3 regions of the Kribbella sp. DT2 genome follow, and region 1 is predicted to be linked to each of the others. Evidence: riboswitches for the same ligand, from Rfam matches in the RefSeq annotation. Region 1 holds a riboswitch; each other region holds the start of a gene.

The links. A riboswitch is a leader RNA that binds a small molecule or an ion and turns the genes downstream of it on or off. The one in region 1 is predicted to bind glycine.
Region 2: it holds a riboswitch for glycine, as region 1 does, so the genes downstream of both, gcvT (glycine cleavage system aminomethyltransferase GcvT) here and gcvP (aminomethyl-transferring glycine dehydrogenase) in region 1, are expected to answer to the same signal.
Region 3: it holds a riboswitch for glycine, as region 1 does, so the genes downstream of both, ACLQ2O_RS06030 (L-serine ammonia-lyase) here and gcvP (aminomethyl-transferring glycine dehydrogenase) in region 1, are expected to answer to the same signal.

Annotation. Positions count from the first base shown of each region.
Region 1 covers NZ_JBNCLH010000009.1:359,725-363,997, forward strand. Annotated here, with positions in the region: gene ACLQ2O_RS33895 (bifunctional nuclease family protein) at 1-64, shown strand, start outside; gene ACLQ2O_RS33900 (MerR family transcriptional regulator) at 265-882, shown strand; gene ACLQ2O_RS33905 (dihydrodipicolinate synthase family protein) at 939-1,826, shown strand; glycine riboswitch at 1,842-1,938, shown strand; gene gcvP (aminomethyl-transferring glycine dehydrogenase) at 2,014-4,273, shown strand, end outside.
Region 2 covers NZ_JBNCLH010000011.1:242,633-246,905, reverse strand. Annotated here, with positions in the region: gene ACLQ2O_RS36825 (carboxymuconolactone decarboxylase family protein) at 1-5, opposite strand, end outside; gene ACLQ2O_RS36820 (mandelate racemase/muconate lactonizing enzyme family protein) at 170-1,219, shown strand; glycine riboswitch at 1,282-1,374, shown strand; glycine riboswitch at 1,375-1,476, shown strand; gene gcvT (glycine cleavage system aminomethyltransferase GcvT) at 1,522-2,628, shown strand; gene gcvH (glycine cleavage system protein GcvH) at 2,638-3,018, shown strand; gene glyA (serine hydroxymethyltransferase) at 3,015-4,273, shown strand, end outside.
Region 3 covers NZ_JBNCLH010000001.1:1,257,792-1,262,064, forward strand. Annotated here, with positions in the region: gene ACLQ2O_RS06015 (alpha/beta hydrolase) at 1-895, opposite strand, end outside; gene ACLQ2O_RS06020 (DUF3817 domain-containing protein) at 1,021-1,353, shown strand; gene ACLQ2O_RS06025 (hypothetical protein) at 1,355-2,230, opposite strand; glycine riboswitch at 2,378-2,470, shown strand; gene ACLQ2O_RS06030 (L-serine ammonia-lyase) at 2,549-3,922, shown strand; gene ACLQ2O_RS06035 (hypothetical protein) at 4,029-4,273, shown strand, end outside.

The DNA of each region.
Region 1 (4,273 bases):
GGAAGTGGAGCGCTTCCGCGAGTTCCTCGACCAGATCTCGCCGGAGGACTTCGACAAGTCCTGACCGTGCGTTACGGCAAGATTTTGGATGTCTCTGGTACAAGGCCGGGTTGGTAACGATTCGGCCTGGGAGCGCGACACGCTTTCGGCTCGGTGCGGTTGTCGTTGACCGGGTCAAGTCGGCGGCTTACCTTGAAGGAGTTGTGAGGAGTTGTAACTCCACGGATGTAGTCCGTTCCAGTCAGTACCCAGGGAGGCTCAGGCGTGACACGCACCGGCGACACCGATCTGACGGCGCAGTCGGCGTCGGAAGCACACGCCGACGCGGCTGCCGCAGCGGGGGTGCAGGGCCTGCTCTTCGACGACGACCTGCGCCCGATGCCGGAAGACGTCGGTTTCCGCGGCCCGACCGCCTGCTCGGCCGCCGGCATCACCTACCGTCAGCTCGACTACTGGGCCCGTACCGGCCTGGTGTCGCCGTCGGTCCGCCCGGCCACCGGCTCGGGCACGCAGCGGCTCTACGGCTTCCGCGACGTTCTCCTGCTCAAGGTGATCAAGCGGCTGCTCGACGCCGGGATCTCGCTGCAGCAGATCCGCACCGCGATCGCCCACCTGAGCGAGCGCGGCATCGACGACCTGACCCAGATCACGCTGATGAGTGACGGCGCCTCGGTCTACATGTGCACCTCGCCCGACGAGGTCATCGACCTGCTGGCCGGCGGCCAGGGCGTCTTCGGGATCGCGCTCGGCGGGGTCTGGCGCGAGGTCGAGGGTTCGCTGTCCGAGCTGCCGACCGAACGCGCCGACGGCAACGACGAGGAGTCCGGCCCGCACGCGAACGACGAGCTCGCCGCTCGCCGCCGCGCCCGGATGACCGGCTGACCCCGAACCACCTCCAGCAACCGGTGCGCCCACTCACCGCGGAAACCCTGCGTGGTGTGTGGGCGACGTTGTTGCTGCCCCTCGACGCCGACGACACGATCGACTTCGTCCGCCTCGAGGCCCAGCTCGACCACCTGACCAAGGCCGGTGTCGACGGTCTGTACGTGCACGGTACGGCGGGGGAGTTCCAGACCCTGACCGAGGGCGAGTACGACCGGATCAACGACCTGCTCGCCGCGCGGACCGACCTGCCGTTCCAGATCGGTGCCAGTCACCCTTCGGCGCAGCTCCAGCTCGACCGCGTACGCCGGGCGGCCGCGTTGCGTCCCTCGGCGATCCAGGTGATCCTGCCCGACTGGCTCCCGCTGAGCGCCGGCGAGGCGCTGGCCTTCCTCGACCGTGTCGCCCAGGCGGCCGGCGGCGTACCGCTGGTCCTCTACAACCCGCCGCACGCGAAGACGCAGGTCTGGCCCGAGCAGCTCACCGACCTCGCGCGCGCCGTACCGGCTTTGATCGGCTTGAAGAGTGCGGGTGGGGACGCGGAGTGGTTCGCCCGGGCGCGCGAGTCCGGGCTGTCGCTGTTCGTGCCCGGGCACTTCCTGGCGAGCATGACCCCGCTCGGCGCGGACGGCAGCTACTCCAACGTCGCCGCGCTCTCGCCGGCCGGTTCCGTGAGGTGGTACGAGCTGATCGAGGCCGACCATCGGGCGGCGCTCGATGTCGAACGGCGGATCGCCGAGTTCTTCGCCGGGCACATCGCGCCGCTGCAGGCCCGAGGCCTGTCCAACCCCGCGCTCGACAAGTTCCTCGCCGCGGTCGGTGGCTGGGCCGACGCCGGGACGCGGGTGCGCTGGCCGATGGCCTTCGCCGATCCGGAACTGGTCGGACCCGCCCGAGTGACCGCGCAACGGCTGCTGCCGGAACTCGACGAGGGCAACTGGTAACCTCGGGGTTGCCGTACACAGCACTCGGGAGAGTCCCAGGGCGCGTTTGCCTGGGCGCCGAAGGGGCAATTCCTCCCCGGAACCTCTCAGGCCCATGGACCGAGTGCCGCAGGCGACTCTGAAGCGTGTCAGTGCGTGACAGAGGGGGAGGCCACCGGCAGACCTGTCAGCATCGGAGCCTCCAGCTATGACTGTGCAAGATTCATTTCCCACCCCACCGCCCCAGTCGCCCGACATCTCCCCACAGATCTCGGCCACCTTCGCCGACCGTCACATCGGCCCGCGGGCCGACGAGGTCGCCCGGATGGTGCAGACCCTCGGGTACGCCGACGTCGACGCGCTCGTCGACGCCGCGGTCCCGGCCTCGATCCGCTCGGCCGAGCCGCTCCGGCTGCCCGAGCCGGCCTCCGAGGTCGACGCGCTGACCGAGCTCCGCCAGCTGGCCGCGCGCAACAACGTCGCCACCTCGATGATCGGCCAGGGTTACTACGGCACCTTCACCCCGTCGGTGATCGTCCGCCGCCTGGTCGAGAACCCGGCCTGGTACACGGCGTACACGCCGTACCAGCCGGAGATCTCCCAGGGCCGGCTCGAGGCGCTGCTGAACTTCCAGACCGTCGTGTCGGACCTGACCGGCCTGCCGACCGCGAACGCGTCGCTGCTCGACGAGGGCACCGCGGCCGCCGAGGCGATGACGCTGGCGCACCGGTCGAACCGCAAGTCGAAGAGCAACCGTTTCCTCGTCGACGCCGACTGCTTCGCGCAGACGATCGCCGTCGTCGAGACCCGCGCCGAGGCGCTCGGCATCGAGGTCGTCGTCGCCGACACCACCGACGGTCTGCCCGAAGGCGACTTCTTCGGCTTCCTGGTCCAGTACCCGGGCTCCGGCGGTGTCGTCCGCGACCTGAAGCCGCTGGTCACCGCCGCGCACGAGCGCGAGACGTTGGTTGCCGTGGCCTCCGACCTGCTCGCGCTGACGTTGCTCGAGGCACCGGGTGAGGCCGGCGCCGACATCGTGATCGGCTCGTCGCAGCGCTTCGGCGTCCCGCTGTTCTACGGCGGACCGCACGCGGGCTTCATGTCCGTGCGCGCCGGGCTCGAGCGGTCGTTGCCCGGTCGCCTCGTCGGCGTCTCGGTCGACGCCGACGGCGCCCCGGCGTACCGGCTGGCTCTGCAGACGCGGGAGCAGCACATCCGTCGTGAGAAGGCGACCTCCAACATCTGTACGGCGCAGGTCCTGCTCGCCGTTGTCGCCTCCATGTACGCCGTCTACCACGGCCCCGACGGCCTGAAGGCGATCGCCGAACGCGTCCACGGAGGAGCCGACAGCCTGGCCGCGTCGCTGCGCGCCGGTGGCGTCGAGGTCGTGCACGAGCAGTTCTTCGACACCGTGCTGGCGCGCGTCCCCGGTCGTGCGGCCGACGTCGTCGACACCGCCCGGCAGAACGGGATCTGGCTGCGCCTCGTCGACGCCGACCACGTCGGCATCTCCTGCGACGAGAAGACCGACGCGGTCGCGCTCGGCCAGGTCTGCGGCTCGTTCGGCATCCGGTACGACGCTTCGCTTGCCGGTGGCAACCTGTCCGACGCCGTCACTCGTACGTCGGACTACCTGACCCACCCGGTCTTCAACACGCACCGGTCCGAGACGGCGATGCTGCGCTACCTGCGCAAGCTGTCCGACTACGACTACGCGCTCGACCGCGGCATGATCCCGCTCGGCTCCTGCACGATGAAGCTGAACGCGACCACCGAGATGGAAGCGGTCACCTGGCCCGAGTTCGCCGACATGCACCCGCTGGCGCCGATCGAGGACGCGGCCGGGTACGTGAAGCTGATCGGCCAGCTGGAGCGCTGGCTGGCCGAGGTGACCGGCTACGCCAAGGTCTCGATCCAGCCGAACGCCGGTTCGCAGGGCGAGCTCGCGGGCCTGCTGGCGATCCGCGGTTACCACCGGGCCCAGGGCAACGAGGACCGCAACGTCTGCCTCATCCCCGCCTCGGCGCACGGCACCAACGCCGCGTCCGCGGTGATGGCGGGCATGAAGGTTGTTGTTGTCAAGGGCAACGACGACGGAACCATCGACCTGGACGACCTGCGGGCCAAGGCGTCCGAGCACGCGGAGAAGCTGGCCGCGATCATGATCACCTACCCGTCCACGCACGGCGTGTACGAGGAGAGCGTGACCGAGGTCTGCCAGATCGTGCACGACCACGGCGGCCAGGTGTACGTCGACGGCGCGAACCTGAACGCCCTGCTCGGCCTGGCCAAGCCGGGCGAGTTCGGCGGCGACGTCTCGCACCTGAACCTGCACAAGACGTTCTGCATCCCGCACGGCGGCGGTGGCCCGGGCGTCGGCCCGGTCGCGGTCGCCGCGCACCTGGCGCCGTACCTGCCGAACCACCCGCTGCTCGACCAGGCCGGCCCGGACTCCGGTGTCGGCCCGA
Region 2 (4,273 bases), on a different contig from region 1:
TCCATCAGGATCTCCTCCAAGGTGATTTCGTCTGTCACAGCTTTGACAGACGCCACCGCCGGGTTGTGACACGACCCCGCTGTGACCCACGTCTCGCCGGGAGTCAGAGGGTTTGCCCGCGCGGTCAACGCAGCAGACTGGGTGGGGAACCCCGATGTGAGGAGTCCCGATGACGTTGGACGGTCACTTCATCAGCCGCGTGGAGCGCTCGACGGTCCGGTCGCGGTATCCACGGACCATCGGGCGGAACGCCCGGCTCGGTAGCCACGGGGACGGTGGGGTGGACGAGATCGTCGTCCTGCACACCGACACCGGGAAGTCCGGGTGGGGGCTCGCGGCGGGACTCGTCCCGGAGGACGTGGTGGGGCGCCCGGTGGAAGAGCTGATCGATCCAGCAAACGGCGTACGAGAGCCAGGGCTGCGCGGGCTCGACTTCGCGTTGCACGACCTGGCCGGCCACATCCTCGATCTCCCCGTGCACGCGTTGCTCGGAGGTCGCGGGAGTACGACGACCCCGTGCTACGACGGCGCGATCTACTTCGCGGATCTCGACGACGCCGGCGGCGTGGACGCCGTACTGGCCCACTGTGCCGCCGACGACTCGGCGGACTATCGCGCGTTCAAGCTGAAGATCGGGCGCGGAAACCGCTGGATGGAGCGGGCGGAGGGTGACGCGCGGGACATCGAGGTGACACGGGCCGTGCGGGCGGCGTACCCGGAGCACCGGATCCTCGTGGATGCCAACGACGGGTACGACTGCGACGGGTTCATCGAGTACCTGAAGGCCGTGGCGGACTGCGACCTGTACTGGGTCGAGGAGCCGTTCCTCGACGACGCGACCGATCTGGCCCGGCTCAAGAAGCACCTGCAGGGATCACAGACCTTGATCGCCGAGGGCGAGTCCGACCCCGACCTGGAGCCTTTGCTGGAGATCGCCGCCAAAGGCGACATCGACGTCCTGCTGATGGACGTGGTGTCGTTCGGCCTGACCAGCTGGCGCGAGGTGATGCCCCGGATCACCTGCCAGGCCTCGCCGCACGCCTGGGGTCTCCCGCTCAAGACCCTGTACGCCGCACAGCTCGCCGCCGGTCTCGGCAACGTCCCGACCGTCGAGGGTGTGCCCGGCACGACCGACGGCGTCGACACCACGGCGTACCGCTGGGAGGACGGCAACCTGACCGTCCCCGACCGCCCCGGCTTCGGTCTCACGCTCACCTGAGACCGACCTTGCGCGCCCGGCCGTGCCCCGCTTAGGGTGCGACCGACAACTGAACACGCTGTTGATCCGCGGCGGGAGAATCCTGCCGCCGTGCAGGTGCCGTAGGAGCAAATCCTCCCCGGGAATCTCTCAGGCCCCCGTACCGCCGCGGTCAGGCAACTCTGGAAAGCAGCCGGACGTCCGGCTCACCGACGGTGCAAGCGAGGCCCGTACGACGGCCGCGCGGAAACTCTCAGGTCCGATACAGAGCGGGGAGGAACCCCGATCTCGTGGCGCCCGCCACCTGGATTCTGGAGTTCCTCATGGCGAGTTCGACCTTCACCGCACTCCGCGCCGAGCACGAGCGGCTCGGCGCGAGCTTCACCGACTTCGGCGGCTGGCAGATGCCGCTCAAGTACCGCTCCGAGCTCGCCGAGCACCACGCCGTACGACGCTCGGCAGGGCTCTTCGACCTGTCCCACATGGGCGAGGTCTGGGTGACCGGACCGGACGCCGCGGCGTTCCTCGACCACGCGCTGGTCGGCAGGATCTCCGCGATGGCGGTCGGCAAGGCGAAGTACTCGCTGATCTGCGCCGAGGACGGTGGCGTGATCGACGACCTGATCACCTACCGGCGCCCCGAGGCGTTCCTCGTCGTCCCCAACGCCGGCAACGCCGAAGCAGTGGTCGCCGCGCTGACCGAGCGCGCGCGGGGCTTCGACGTCACGGTCGACGACGCGTCGGCGCGGACCTCGCTGATCGCCGTCCAGGGGCCCAAGGCCCAGGAGATCCTGCTCCGGCTGATCCCCGCCGAGCAGCAGGAACGCCTGACCACGCTCAAGTACTACGCGGCGGTCGAGCTCACCCTGACCGACCTGGACCTCCTGGTCGCGCGCACCGGCTACACCGGCGAGGACGGCTTCGAGATCTTCGTCGGAGGCGACGACGCGGTCGATATCTGGCGCGCGATCGAGGCCGCGGCCGAGGACGGCGAGCTCACCCCGGCCGGTCTCGCGGCCCGCGACTCGCTCCGGCTGGAGGCCGGGATGCCGCTCTACGGCAACGAACTCTCTCGCGAGGGCGATCCGTTCGCCGCCGGCCTCGGCGGAGTCGTTGCGCTGAGCAAGGAAAACTTCGTCGGCCAGGAAGCCCTTGTCCGCCGCAAGGAAGCGGGATCGGCCCGCAAGCTGGTCGGCCTGACCGGCTCCGGCCGGCGCGCGCCGCGCAGCCACTACCCGGTGCTCAAGGACGGCGTCGTCGTCGGCGAGGTCACCTCCGGCCAGCCGAGCCCGACGCTCGGCGTACCGGTCGCTCTGGCGTACGTCGACGTCGAGCACACCGAGCCGGGAACCGCACTGCACGTCGATCTGCGCGGCACGCCCGAGCCGTTCGAAGTGACCGCTCTGCCCTTCTACCAGCGCCAGAAGTGAGGACCGACCATGCCGACAGTCAAGGCTGGACTGCAGTACTCCGACGAGCACGAGTGGGTGGCCCGCGAGGAGGCCGGCGTCGTCACGGTCGGGATCTCCGCGATCGCCACCGACGCGCTCGGTGACATCGTGTACGTCGAACTGCCCGAGCCCGGCAGCACCGTGACGGCGGGGGAGACCTGCGGCGAGGTGGAGTCCACGAAGTCCGTCTCGGACCTGTTCTCCCCGGTCACCGGCGAGATCACCGAGGTGAACCCCGCCGTCACCGACGACCCCGCCGCGATCAACGAGGACCCGTACGGCGTGTGGCTGTTCAAGGTGAACGCCACCGCGGACGGCCCGCTGCTGTCGGCCGAGGACTACGCGGCCAAGCACGGTGGTGACTTGTGAGCACGTTCCAGCAGATCGTTGCCCCAAGCATGGATGCGACGCTCGCCGATCTCGACCCGGAGGTCGCGGCGAAGATCGCCGACGAGCTGACCCGGCAGCGCGACGGCCTGGAGATGATCGCCTCGGAGAACCACACCGCGGCGGCCGTCATGCAGGCGCAGGGCTCGGTGCTCACCAACAAGTACGCCGAGGGCTACCCGGGCCGCCGGTACTACGGCGGCTGCGAGCACGTCGACGTGATCGAGCAGCTGGCGATCGACCGGGTCAAGGCGCTGTTCGGCGCGGCGTACGCGAACGTCCAGCCGCACTCCGGCGCGCAGGCGAACGCGTCCGTGATGCACGCACTGATTCGCCCGGGCGACACGATCATGGGCCTCGACCTGGCGCACGGCGGGCACCTCACGCACGGCATGAAGATCAACTTCTCCGGCCGCCTGTACGACGTGGTGCCGTACCAGGTCCGCCCGGACGATCACCGGATCGACATGGCCGAGGTCGAGCGGCTCGCGCACGAGCACCGGCCGAAGCTGATCGTGGCCGGCTGGTCGGCGTACGCGCGGCACCTGGACTTCGCCGAGTTCCGGCGGATCGCGGACGCGGTCGACGCGTACCTGATGGTCGACATGGCGCACTTCGCCGGGCTGGTCGCGGCCGGGCTGCACCCGTCGCCGGTACCGCACGCGCACGTCACGACGTCGACCACGCACAAGACGCTGGCCGGCCCGCGCGGCGGGATCATCCTGACCGACGACGCCGGCCTGGCCAAGAAGATCAACTCGGCGGTCTTCCCCGGCCAGCAGGGCGGACCGCTCGAGCACGTGATCGCGGGCAAGGCGGTGGCGTTCAAGATCGCCGCGTCGGAGGAGTTCCGCGAACGCCAGGAGCGCGTACTGGCGGGCGCCCGGATCCTGGCCGAGCGGCTGGGCCGGTCCGACGTCGCCAAGCACGGCATCTCGGTGGTCTCCGGCGGGACCGATGTCCACCTGGTGCTGGTGGATCTGCGGGACTGCGCGCTCGACGGTCAGCAGGCCGAGGACCGCTTGGCCTCGATCGACATCACCGTCAACCGCAACGCCGTACCGTTCGACCCGCGGCCGCCGATGGTGACGTCGGGCCTGAGGATCGGTACGCCGGCGCTGGCGACGCGTGGGTTCGGCGAGGACGCGTTCACCGAGGTCGCGGACATCATCGCCGAGGCCCTGACCGCGGACGCCGAGGCGGACCTGACCGATCTGCGCCGACGGGTCGCAGTACT
Region 3 (4,273 bases), on a different contig from region 1:
GGTCCCACAACGCGTGGATGTCCTGGCCGTGCAGGGCGCAGGTCGTTGCCGTCGTGCACCACTTCACGAACTCGTCGAAGGAGTCCTGGCCCGCCCAGGCCTGCGCGTCGAGGAACTCGCCGGTCGTCGCGGAGCTGTGGTCGAAGACGCTCTCCAGCACGAGCGCGCGGGTCCGCTGCGGGTAGCGCTGGGCGTACTGCTGGCCGAGCAAGGTGCCGTACGAGCTGCCGTGGAAGGAGATTCGTTGCTCGCCCAGGGCGGCGCGGATCGCGTCGACGTCGCGCACGGTCTGCAGGGTGTCGAGGTGGTCGTAGACCGGGCCGGTGTTCTTGCGGCAGTCGGTGGCGAGCTCGTGGTTGTACTTGATGGTGGCGTCGAAGTCGCTGTGGTTCTCGAGGATCGGCGACGGTTGGCGGGCGAGCAGTGCGGCCGAGCACATCACGGCGTTGCTGCGGGCCACACCACGTGGGTCGAAGCTGACGATGTCGAAGCGGTCCTCGAGCTGCTGGCTGAACCGGCTCATGCCGGTGCGAATGCGGTCGACACCGGAGTCGCCGGGTCCGCCAGGGCCGAACACCAGTACGCCGACCCGCTGGTCCACGCCGCGGCCGCCGGCCGGGCCGGACGAGGAGCCGGCCTTGCGCCGCGCGACCGCGAGTTCGAAGGTACCGTCGCCTGGCTTGTTCCAGTCGATCGGCACGGTCAGCGTTCCGCACCCCGAGCCGGGGAGGAGGGCGATCTCCTCGGGGGTGTCGCCGGGCTCGGGCTTGCAGTCCGCCCAGGCGATCGAGGGCTGGGGCTTGGGGGCGGTTTGCTCGGCCGAAGCCGTCGCCGGTGGGGCGACCATCGCCGTCGCGGCGATGAGGACCACCCCCCAGGTGGTTCGTCGGAACACGGGATCTCCTGTTGTCGTAGGGAACACCGTCGATCCTTGGCGGCGAGGACCCTGACCGGCATCCGGTGAGGACCCGGAGGCATCCCGGGAGTGGGTTGGGCCGACTTGTTAGGGTCACTGGTCTGATGACCGAGACTCTTGCAGCCGTGGACGTGCCGGCTGGTTCGAAGCAGGCGCGCTGGTTCCGGGTGGTGGCGATCGCCGAGGCGATCTCGTGGACCGGGCTGCTGATCGGGATGCTGTTCAAGTACGTCCTGTCGGACAACGAGATCGGTGTCCAGATCTTCGGCCCGATCCACGGCGGCATCTTCGTCGCGTACGTGCTGACGGTCGCCGTCGTCCGCAAGCCGCTGCGCTGGACGTGGACGACGACCCTGCTTGCGCTGGCCGCGAGCATCCCGCCGCTGTTCACCTGGTTCTTCGAGCTCTGGGCAGCCCGCACCAACCGCCTCGGCTGACTCACCGGCCGCAGCCAAGGCAGGGTGGGCGCGTGCGGAGGTAGTAGCCGTACGTCGCCGCGAGCAGACCCATGCCCCAGACCAGGTAGGCCGGGACGGCGACCCAGAAGAAGGCTTCGGGCAGATCGATCTCCCCGAAGACCGGCTCGTGCCGCGCGGCCGCGACGGTCATCTGGAGCAGCCCGACCCCGAAGTACGCCGTGATCCCGGCCCCGAGCCCGCCGCCGGGGAGCAGCAGCATCCAGCGCGGGAACAGCCGTCCGGCGCGCGTCACCAGCAGGAGCGGGAGGACGGTCCCGGCGAGCACGAAGCCGGTCTCGAACAGGATCACCGCCAGGCGACCGCCGTACGGCGTACTGGCGAAGCCGACGACGGCCTGGGCTCCGAGGCGAATGAGACAGCCCGCTACGGCAACGAGGGCTCCGGCGACGGCCCACCTGGGTGTGGACGCGACTGTCGGGAGCCCGCTGCAGCGCAGGCAGGACGGGTCGAGCCGCCGCTGCCTGGCCAGGGCGGTCGCCGCGAGCAGGGCCGCGCCGGCGAGTCCGCCCAGCCGGCTGAGCATTCCGATCGGGTCGAAGGGGATGCCGAGGCCCGGCAGCACGGCGGCGACGACGTCGAGCAGGGCGAAGCCGCACACGGCGACCCAGCCGGCCGCGGCAGCCCAGGTGAGTGCGATGGTCGGCCGTGACACCGGCAGGACGACCAGGACGGCGCTCAGCGCGCAGAAGGCGAGCGACGGCCAGCGGGGGATGAGCAGGTCGTTGCCGGGCAGCTCCCAGGCCGGTGCGTGCCCGGTCGCGAACCACAACCGCACCAGCCCGTACGCCGTCGCCCAGCCGATCGCGGCGTGCGGTGCCCACCGCAAGGTCCTCATGTCCTCAGCTTCCGGGTCCGGTGCCCGAAAGGGATCCCCCGCGCGAGGGAAGCAGCTCCCTCGGTGGAATGAGCGCACGGGAACAGGCGGATTGACGCGCGGTGCGAGCGCGTCGTACCGTCGCGGTCGTCAGCAGCACGCGCCGCATGAACCCGTGCGGGAGAGACCCGGGCCCGACCCGGGCGCCGTAGGAGCAACTCTCCCCAAGAATCTCTCAGGCACCCTCACCGCACGGGCGAGGCACCTCTGGAAGGCAGCACGCCCAACAGAGCGGGGAGGCACACCGATCGGTCAACGTCGACCGGAAGGAACCTCCAGATGGCGATCAGCGTTTTCGACCTGTTCAGTATCGGGATCGGCCCGTCGAGCTCCCACACCGTGGGACCGATGCGCGCGGCCCGGACCTTCGCCGCCGGCCTCGCCGCCGACGGCCTGCTCACCCGGACGACGGCCGTCGAGTCGCAGCTGTTCGGCTCGCTCGGCGCGACCGGGCACGGGCACGGCAGCAACAAGGCGGTGATGCTCGGTCTCGAGGGCGAGGCTCCCGAGACCATCGACACCCGCTCGGTCGAGGACCGGGTCTCGGCGATCCGCGCGGCGAAGACCCTGCGGCTCGGTGGCGAGCACGAGATCGCGTTCGACGAGGGCTCGCAGCTGGTGATGCACCGCCGTAAGGCGCTGCCGTACCACCCGAACGGGATGACCTTCGTGGCCCGCGACGCCGACGGCGCCGTACTGCGGGAGCGTACGTACTACTCGGTCGGTGGCGGCTTCGTCGTCGACGAGGACGCGGCGGCCGGCGACCGGATCGTGCCGGACCGGACGCCGCTGAAGTACCCGTTCCTGTCCGGCGCCGAGCTGCTCGACCGCTGCCGCGAGTCGGGGCTGCCGATCAGCGAGGTGATGCTCGCCAACGAGCTCGCCTGGCGGACCGAGCCCGAGATCCGCGAAGGCCTGCTGCACATCTGGCAGGTGATGCAGGACTGCGTCGACGAAGGCTGCGAGACCGAGGGGGTGCTGCCGGGTGGCCTGAAGGTGCCGCGGCGGGCGCACGGTCTGCACCAGAAGCTGAGCGGCGACAAGTGGTCGGTCGACCCGCTCAAGGTGATGGACTGGGTGAACCTGTTCGCGCTCGCCGTGAACGAGCAGAACGCCTCCGGCGGCCGGATCGTCACCGCGCCGACGAACGGTGCCGCGGGCATCATTCCCGCCGTGCTGCACTACTACCGCCGGTTCGTGCCGGGCGCGACCGAGGACGGAGTCGTACGGTTCCTGCTGGCGGCCGCCGCGATCGGCGTGCTCTACAAGGAGAACGCGTCGATCTCCGGCGCCGAGGTCGGCTGCCAGGGCGAGGTCGGGTCGGCCTGCTCGATGGCCGCGGCCGGGCTGTGCGAGGTGCTCGGCGGGACCCCGGAGCAGGTCGAGAACGCGGCGGAGATCGCGATGGAGCACAACCTCGGCCTGACCTGCGACCCGGTCGGCGGGCTGGTCCAGATCCCGTGCATCGAGCGGAACGCGATGGCGGCGGTGAAGGCGATCAACGCCGCCCGGATGGCGATGCACGGCGACGGCGTGCACGTGGTCACGCTGGACAAGGTGATCAAGACGATGCGCGAGACGGGCGCGGACATGAAGGTCAAGTACAAGGAGACCTCACGAGGCGGCCTCGCCGTCAACGTGATCGAGTGCTGACTGGTCACCACGCGGTTGCTCAGTGTCGCGACGGGTTGCAGTTTGCGGTGAATATCGTTCCAAGACCTGTTTGAAACATGTGAATACCCGCTACTGTGCCGGAACTGTGAGTCTGTTCTCTGAGGAAGAACAGGCAGCACCGCGCCGGACCCCGCTGAGGAGCAAGAGGGTCCGCCGTACCGCCGCCTGCATCGCCCTGCCCATCGGCCTGTACGCCGCCCTGGCTGTCGTGGGCCTGCTGCCGCTGCCCGGCACAGGTGACCCCGACACGGTCACGCCGGTGGCCGGCCTGCCGATCGTCGGCCCGGTCGACAAGAACTACCCGTACGTCGAGGGAGCCCCGCGGCCGGT